2 regions of the Litoribacillus peritrichatus genome follow, and region 1 is predicted to be linked to the other one. Evidence: predicted binding sites of a transcription regulator. Region 1 holds the regulator's gene; the other holds the start of a gene.

The links. Region 1 encodes FliA, which starts transcription of late flagellar genes. Its sites were predicted from a motif close to CTAAAGTTNNNNNNNNNNCNGCCGATA; they were not measured.
Region 2: a site for FliA is predicted at 1,967-1,993, ahead of ABD744_RS09045 (flagellar protein MotY). Genes of this name have one in related genera too.

The regions. Positions count from the first base shown of each region.
Region 1 is NZ_BAABBN010000004.1:461,997-466,353, reverse strand. Features, by position in the region: gene ABD744_RS03280 (chemotaxis protein CheA) at 1-404, opposite strand, end outside; gene ABD744_RS03275 (protein phosphatase CheZ) at 415-1,197, opposite strand; gene ABD744_RS03270 (chemotaxis response regulator CheY) at 1,230-1,607, opposite strand; gene ABD744_RS03265 (RNA polymerase sigma factor FliA) at 1,723-2,466, opposite strand; gene ABD744_RS03260 (MinD/ParA family protein) at 2,521-3,339, opposite strand; gene flhF (flagellar biosynthesis GTPase FlhF) at 3,401-4,357, opposite strand, start outside.
Region 2 is NZ_BAABBN010000004.1:1,721,608-1,725,964, forward strand. Features, by position in the region: gene ABD744_RS09040 (argininosuccinate synthase) at 1-783, opposite strand, end outside; gene ABD744_RS09045 (flagellar protein MotY) at 983-1,957, opposite strand; gene rnt (ribonuclease T) at 2,350-3,030, shown strand; gene ABD744_RS09055 (peroxiredoxin) at 3,275-3,877, opposite strand; gene ABD744_RS09060 (TonB family protein) at 4,174-4,357, shown strand, end outside.

The DNA.
Region 1 (4,357 bases):
GCCTCATCGGCACTTTCAGGTCTGGCGAGTTGTTCGAGGCTTGCGAGTAGTTGCGGATCAGCTGCAGGCAATTCTTCACCATTACGAACACAGGAGAACATTTCATTTACAGCATCAAGCGCTTGTAATACAACGTCCATTAGCTCGGAATCTACTGATCTTTGACCATTTCGTAAAATATCAAAGACGTTTTCTGCAACATGGCAACAATCAACTAAATTAGTTAACTGTAAAAAACCTGCGCCGCCTTTTACCGTGTGAAAACCACGGAAAATGGCGTTTAATAAATCCATGTCGTCCGGCTTTTGCTCCAGTTCGACCAACTGCTCTTGAAGCAGCTCCAAAATTTCCCCTGACTCTACCAGGAAATCCTGGAGGATTTCTTCATCGGCCTCGAAACTCATTCATGACTCCTTAGAATCCAAGGCTGGACAACAAGTCATCCACCTCATCCTGACTGGTCACTACATTCTCGCGTTCTTCAGCGTCGACTATAGGACCCTCTGCTAACAGTTCATCGGCCGCCTCGGTAACTTCTTGAGTTTTTTCAATGCCGGTAATTCGTTCAACCAAACCGGCCATTTTAACAAGCTCAACAAGATCCGTTTCGACCCCTTTAACCAGCTTGATAACCTTTTGGATTACCTGACCGGTTAAATCTTGGTAGTCTTGCGCCAATAGAATGTTAGAGAGGTTGGAGGACATCGTAGAACCGGAGCCATCCACCTTTTTCAGGAACACATCTATTTTTTTATAAAGTTGCCGGAAATCGGAGACTTCCAGTTCTCTTCTTAGTAACTTCCCCCACTCAACCGATAACTCAGCCGCTTCCGCTTTTAAGTCATCCACAACAGGAATGGTTTCCTCCACAAGATCCATTGTCTTGTTTGCTGCGTTGTTGGTTGATTGGATCACGTAACCAAGACGATCCGACGCATCTGCCATTTTAGATTCATCGGTTTCTTGTTCACTGCTGGATATATCGATCTCAAAGTTCTTGATCGAGTCGTGTAATCCCCGCGTTAAACGGCCAATTTCACGATATAAACTTTGATCCCTTACATCAGATAGGTTTTGTACATGTTGAATAGCACTTGTAAAATCTCCAGCTTCCACTGCATCTACAAGCGACTTTGTATGTTCTCGGATCGAATCCTGAATATCTTCCAGGTGACCGCCCGATTTACTATCAGCCATTTGGTTCCCCTTTCGAGAACGGTCACTAAAGGTTAACTTGCATCCACACGCTCAAAGATCTTTTCGATCTTTTCTTTGAGTGCCTGAGCGGTAAACGGTTTTACAACATAGCCATTCACACCCGCTTGCGCAGCAGCAACAATCTGCTCGCGTTTCGCTTCGGCGGTAACCATAAGCACTGGCGTATGAGCCAAGGCTTCGTCTGCACGTACAGCGCGTAACAAGTCAATGCCCGTCATGCCTGGCATGTTCCAGTCAGTAATCAGGAAGTCAAAATCACCCGTTTTAAGCATAGGTAATCCCGTACTGCCGTCATCCGCTTCATGGGTATTTGTGAACCCCAAGTCTTTTAGTAAATTCTTAATGATTCGTCTCATAGTTGAAAAATCGTCAACTATCAGAATTTTCATATTCTTGTCCAAGATAACCTCCCAAGACCTTGATGGAAAATAGAATTTCCATTCGAATATGGTTGTAAAGTAAGTGTAGTCATTAGATTTAGACTATCCAGTAATTATGCAGTTTTTAAGCACTTTCGTCATTCCACTCCAACAATCGTGCTTTCAATCTATGCGCAGCCTGGCTGTGAATCTGACTTACTCGAGACTCACTCACTCCCAATATCTCACCTATCTCTTTTAAGTTTAGCTCTTCATTATAATAAAGAGCCAACGTTAACCGTTCACGTTCCGGCAAGCGCGTAATCGCCTCTGTAAGCTTTCTGCGAAATCTTTGCTTGGCAACGTCATCAAAAGGTCCCGGTGTTGTACCATGAAAGTCATCTTTCTGATACTCACCTTCTGCAATCAATTCTTCGAAGCTAAATAGCTTACTGCCGACCGAATCCTGGAGATAACTATGGTATTCATCGACTGACACACCTAATTCTTTAGCAACTTCATTATCTTGCGCATCTCGGCCCGTCTGGCCTTCCACCTGTTTGATGGCGTCCATCACTCTTCGGCCGTTTCTGTGCACCGACCTTGGTGCCCAATCACCACGGCGTATCTCATCCAGCATAGCACCCCGAATTCGAATACCCGCATATGTTTCAAAGCTGGCACCTTTGGAAGCATCGTACTTTTTAGCCGCCTCCAGCAAACCAATCATCCCAGACTGAATCAAATCGTCCAGCTGAACACTTGGCGGCAAGCGCCCCATTAGATGAGTCGCAATTTTCTTTACCAGGCCGGCATACTTCTGAACAAGGTTGTGAGCCCCTTTAGGATCAGTCTCCGAATACATAACAACCCCACTAACTGCAGCCATAGCAACACCCTACATTTCTTTCAGTCTGACTCTGAATATTAACTTTCAACACAACTAACCTACGTTATATTGAACTAATTGCTCTGCAAAAAACTCCAAATGACCTTTCGACGACGTCGGTAACGGCCAGGCATCTGCCTTTTGCGCCAGAGCTCTGATCGCGATGGAAGCCTTGGATCTTGGATAAGCCTCCAGCACCGCTTTTTGTCTTTGTACCGATTTCTTTACCTGTTCATCAAAAGGCACCGACCCTACATATTGCAGTGCGACATCTAAAAACCTGTCAGTTACCTTAGTGAGTTTAGCAAACAAATTACGCCCATCTTGTTGCGTTTTAACCATATTTGCTACAACCCGGAAACGATACATACCGTAGTCCCGGTTTAAAAGTTTGATGAGTGCATACGCATCTGTGATAGAGGTCGGTTCGTCCGTTACTACCACCAGCACTTCATTGGAAGCACGAACAAAACTGATCACATCATCCGCGATACCCGCTGCGGTATCCACGATCAGTACGTCCATTTGATGCGACACTTCACTGAACGCATGAATAAGTCCGGCGTGCTGCTGTGAAGAAAGATTCACCATGTGCTTCGTTCCCGAGGAGGCGGGAACTATTTTCAGCCCCATCGGCCCTGGCACCATAATTTCTGAAAGAGTGCATTCACCGCTTAAAACATGCTCAAGCGTTTTAGTGGAAGAAATCCCCAACAGAATATCGATATTGGCCAATCCTAAATCCGCGTCCAGCAAGACCGTCCGACGCCCCTTTTCGCACAAAGCAATCCCTAGGTTTAAAGCAACGTTGCTCTTGCCAACGCCGCCTTTTCCTCCTGTGACAGCAATTACTTGTACTGGACTACTACTCATACCTACTCCTGTGGCACTCTTCTAAATCAGCATAAAGAAAAATTTGAATTTATGCTTTTTATTAACTCGCTATTCTTTTTGAAAATGCTTGTTCTGCCTGTTTTAACTCATCCGCAAAAGCAGAAACTCCACCATTAAGCTGCTGATACATATAAACGGCTTTACTGACTAAATTACCGGCGTTGGCATTTTCAATGTCATCAGGAATTCTTGCGCCGTTAGTCACATAAGCCACTGGCATGACCCGCTCAATCAGAACATCAATGATTTCACCCAATGAACCCGCTTCATCGATTTTACTTAGAATACAACCATTCAAGCTAAAGTCTTGATATGTATCAAGTACTTTCGTAACAACAGACTTATGTAATGTGCATGGTAAGGTCAAAAAAGCCTTAAAATTACTTGAGTTCTGCTTAACCATTCGAAGCTGTTGATGTATTGAAGATGTCGAAGGATCAACCCCCGGCGTATCAATAATGACCAACGACTTATTTCTGACTGTATTCAAAAGCTGCTCAAGAGAATGCTTTTTATCCACCACGCGAACAGGAACATTCAAAATCCGTCCCAAAGTCCGCATTTGATCATGAGCGCCAATTCGTTGACTGTCAGTAGAGATTAGCACAACCCCTTCACTTCCGTGCTTCAATGCAAATTTAGCGGTTAACTTAGCCATGGTTGTTGTCTTACCAGAGCCAGACGGACCAAAAAATGCGTATACCCCTCCACGCTCCAATAAGTCACTCTTAGCAATAGGAAGGTCATCCGCCAACAAAGTTAACGCTTCTCGCCAAATACCCTGTTCATCGTGCATTTCGGTAATGCGATCAACAATGGAGCGAGCGACACCGTTGCTGATGCCCATTTGATTCAGACGCTTTAAGGCTGCCGCGTGCAATGGATGATAGTTGGCATAATCCGCCATCTCCCGGTCTTCAAGCTGTTGTCTCAACAGCTGCTTCAACCCCTGAAGCTCCTGCTTCATAGAACTTAAATCTTCACTTGGACGTGCACT
Region 2 (4,357 bases), 1.3 Mb from region 1:
ATCAGCACGACCAATACCGTTATCACCTGCAATTTTGTTCAACTCTTCCATGACCTGAGCCGGTGTTTTCGCAACACCATCAATAGCCACTACATCGCCTTTTTCAAACGTCAGTTCGATGTAAGTTGGCGTATCTGGTGCCTCTTCTGGCGACACAGTCCACAACCACATATCTTCTTCAGGCTCAGCCCAAGGATCTTCCAGAATGCCGCCTTCGTAAGAGATGTGCAGAAGGTTTGCATCCATAGAATATGGCGACTTCTTACCTTTTTTCTGCTCTACCTGAATGCCGTGTTGTTCACAGTAGGCCATCAACTTCTCACGAGAGTTCAAGTCCCATTCACGCCAAGGTGCGATCACTTGTACGCCCGGCTTCAGTGCATAAGCACCCAGCTCAAAACGAACCTGATCATTACCTTTGCCGGTTGCACCATGAGAAATGGCATCCGCACCGGTTTCGTTTGCGATTTCAATCAAACGCTTGGAAATCAAAGGACGTGCAATCGAAGTACCCAGCAAGTATTCGCCTTCATAGACAGCGTTCGCGCGGAACATAGGGAAGACAAAATCACGAGCGAATTCTTCTCGAAGGTCATCAATATAAATTTCTTTGATACCGAGGGCTTCTGCTTTAGCGCGGGCAGGCTCAACTTCTTCACCCTGTCCCAAATCCGCTGTAAACGTCACAACTTCACAGTTGTATTCTTCTTGTAACCACTTTGCGATTACAGAAGTATCTAAACCACCGGAATACGCTAGAACGACCTTATTAACGTCACTCATGAATTTTGGCTCCTTAACAATATGGCACCGATAATTAAAAAATCGGCCTATTGTACTGGCGCGAAACGATAATGCCTAGCAATTAGAGTAAGAAGTTACAAAGAAAGTTTTGAAAAGAAAGGTATATCGCCTGAAGGCCAGTATCGAAGCCTTCAGGTTCAGAAGTCTACCGACGATAGTAAAGGAGTTACCCAACCAATCAGAAGAAATCCAGATTGCTCGGCCGGAAAGGCTCATCCCGTTCCAAACGAATAGTGACCCGCCGGTTACGTGCCCGACCATCATTACCTAGGTTTCTCACCACCGGGTATCGCTCACCGTGATAACGTGTCGTGATCAAATCTTCAGCAATTCCGGCTTTAATGAAGTAATCGGTTATGTGCTCTGAACGCTCTCGTGACAACTCCCTGTTCTTGAAGCGCCGACCAATATCATCCGTGTGACCATCAATGATAATGGCGTTTACCGACGGGTCGGCCTGCACATACATCACGATATAGTCTAACAACTGGTAATACTTTTCTTCGGGATACAACCCGGATGACTCGTAAAACACCACCGAACGCTTAACCTGATCGAAATTTACGGGCAGCAAACCACTGATGCACCCCAAAAAATCTCGATAGACGGGCTCAAAATCGAAGGCGGATAAGCCCACACGAACCGAAGGCCGTTCTGGCTGATACCAGCTTTTACGGGTAAACATAGGCATTAAACCACTGTTCAGACTGGCCAACATGGTGCTGGCACGTTCCGGTTCCACTTCAAAAGGTCGGGTTCCCGAAACCACATCCACAAACCCCATGTGACGGGCCGGACTACCAGGCCGCCATTTAGGAGGTTCAATCACTAACGACGCCTGCCCCTTTCTTTGCTGACTATAAGGCGTGGTGAGAAAGAAAATCATTTTTTCACCCGCACGGCGAAAGAAGACGCCTTTGCCGTACGAAGGTATCTCTTGAGTCAACGAACATGAAAACACCGAAGACTGCAATTTCCACTGACTCTCATCAAAGTCTGCAACGTATGTCACCGTCGCAAAGGCCTTCGTAGTGACAAGCAATAACAAGCCGATCAAGCCAACGCTTAATCGTTTGATGCAATGTATCGTCGAGTTTATAAGCACGCCAGCGTATCCAACTTCATTCAATTTAGAGTTAGTAAAATCCACCATATAGAGACACATCGGCAGATCACTGAAAAACTGTAATGAAAACTTGTGGTCAATATTGTGTCTTCAACAAAACAAAATCGCTCCCTGAACAACGTTCTCCTGATCAGCCCCCTAAACTATACCCCCTCTCGATTAGCAAACTGTTTTAAGACAGTAAAAAATCGTTGCTCCATTTATCCACGTCCATCCGTTTGTAATGATCAACAACGCCAACAGTCTGAACCATTACAAAGTAAATACATTCGTTAGCAACAGAAAGCATGTGTTAGCCAAAAAGATAAGCACAATAGAAACTGGTTTAAGCCCATGAGACACAGTAAAATGCGGCAATCGATCATCTGAGACGTTGCCGTCGTGATGGAGAGCAACACCTCAACCTAGGAAATATATCTGTGTCTGATTCTGAAAAATCCCTTTTTGCCCAACGCTTTCGTAGTTTCATGCCCGTAGTTATCGACGTCGAAACGGCCGGATTCAATGCCAAAACCGATGCACTTCTTGAAATATGCGCAGTATGCCTCCACATGGATGAAGAAGGCTGGCTTCACATTGATGAAGTCATAGATTTCCCGGTAGAACCGTTTGAAGGCGCGAACCTTGAGAAAAGTGCACTGGAATTTACAGGCATTGACCCAAATGACCCCGAGCGTGGCGCCGTTTCAGAGCAGGAAGCGTTAAACGAGATTTTTAAAGTTATTCGCAAAAAAGTAAAAAATGAAGGTTGTAATCGAGCGGTTTTGGTTGGTCACAACGCCACCTTTGATCACGGTTTTGTAATGGAAGCGGCCGAACGTTGCGATATAAAACGCAACCCCTTCCACCCGTTCTCAACCTTTGATACCGCTACCTTAGCCGGTTTAGCTTACGGTCAAACGGTATTGGCGAAAGCCTGTATCGCAGCAGACATTGAGTTCGATAATAAAGAAGCCCACTCCGCCCGATACGACACCATCAAAACGGCCGAACTGTTCTGTGAAATTGTTAACAAGTGGATGCGAATGGGAGGCTGGCCACCAAAAGGCGTGGAAGAAGCCAAAGAAGAACTGAAGATGGAAGATTTCGATAAAATCTAAATCGACTTTTCTTTCAATAATAAGATTGATACAAAACCAAAAAAGAGCCACGAATGGCTCTTTTTTTTATTTCAAAGCTAAATAACCTTCAGCTTTAAAACTTAACTACCACTTTCCAGTCGTAGCGAGCGAAGCTAAATCAAGGCAAAAACTGACGAAAAAGCGGAGCTTATGTTTTATAAGTGAGCATTTTAAGTCAGTTTTTAACGACGAGTTAGCAAGCGCAGTAGACGTGAGCAAACTATTACAGCTTGTCAGACTCTTCAGAAAGATACTTAGCAACACCCTCTGGAGAAGCGTCCATACCTTTGTCACCTTTGTTCCAACCCGCTGGGCAAACTTCACCGTGCTCTTCGTGGAACTGAAGTGCGTCAACCAAACGGATCAATTCGTCCATGTTACGGCCAAGAGGAAGGTCGTTAACGATCTGTGAACGAACGTTGCCTTCCTTATCGATGATGAAAGCACCACGGAAAGCAACACCGCCTTCTGATTCAACGTCGTATGACTTACAGATTTCGTGAGTCATGTCAGCCGCCAAAGTGTACTTAACCGGACCGATACCACCTTCGTTTACTGGCGTGTTTCTCCAAGCGTTGTGAGAGAAGTGTGAATCGATAGAAACACCGATAACTTCTACGTTACGCGCTTTGAATTCTTCCATACGGTGATCAAGAGCCAAAAGCTCAGAAGGACATACGAAAGTGAAGTCTAGAGGATAGAAGAATACTAGACCGTACTTACCTTTGATCGCTTCAGAAAGAGTGAATGAATCTACGATCTCGCCATTACCCAAAACAGCTGGAACTGTGAAATCCGGGGCTTTCTTACCTACTAGTACGCTCATTGCGTTTGCTCCTAGAAAAAGAGTGAAATATCAAAACCATGCACTCATTGCATGATCCTTTAAAAAGTAATAAATCATACACTCGGCATTATCAGAATCCTACCAAGAGATTAGCAAATATTACTATCACATCCATAAATAAAAACTATCAGTGTGAAAAACCGATAGAATTTGTCTAATCGATAATCAAATCAAGGGATTAGCAATATAACTTTCATGATGAAAGCATTTGAGTTACTTTATCGAACAAGTACTAACATTTTATTTCAAATGCTATGCAAACCAGACGAATACGATTGTTAATCGCAATGCTCATTGCTTCCGTAGGACATATAGCCGTTTTATACCAAACGGCACCATCTCAAATCATTCCCTTAAATGAAACATCTTATTCTGTAGAAGTCCAATTAACCTCAATAAAGGCCAGCACAAACTCGCAAGAAGAAGCGCCCACCAAAGATAAAGACCAAACAGCAAGTA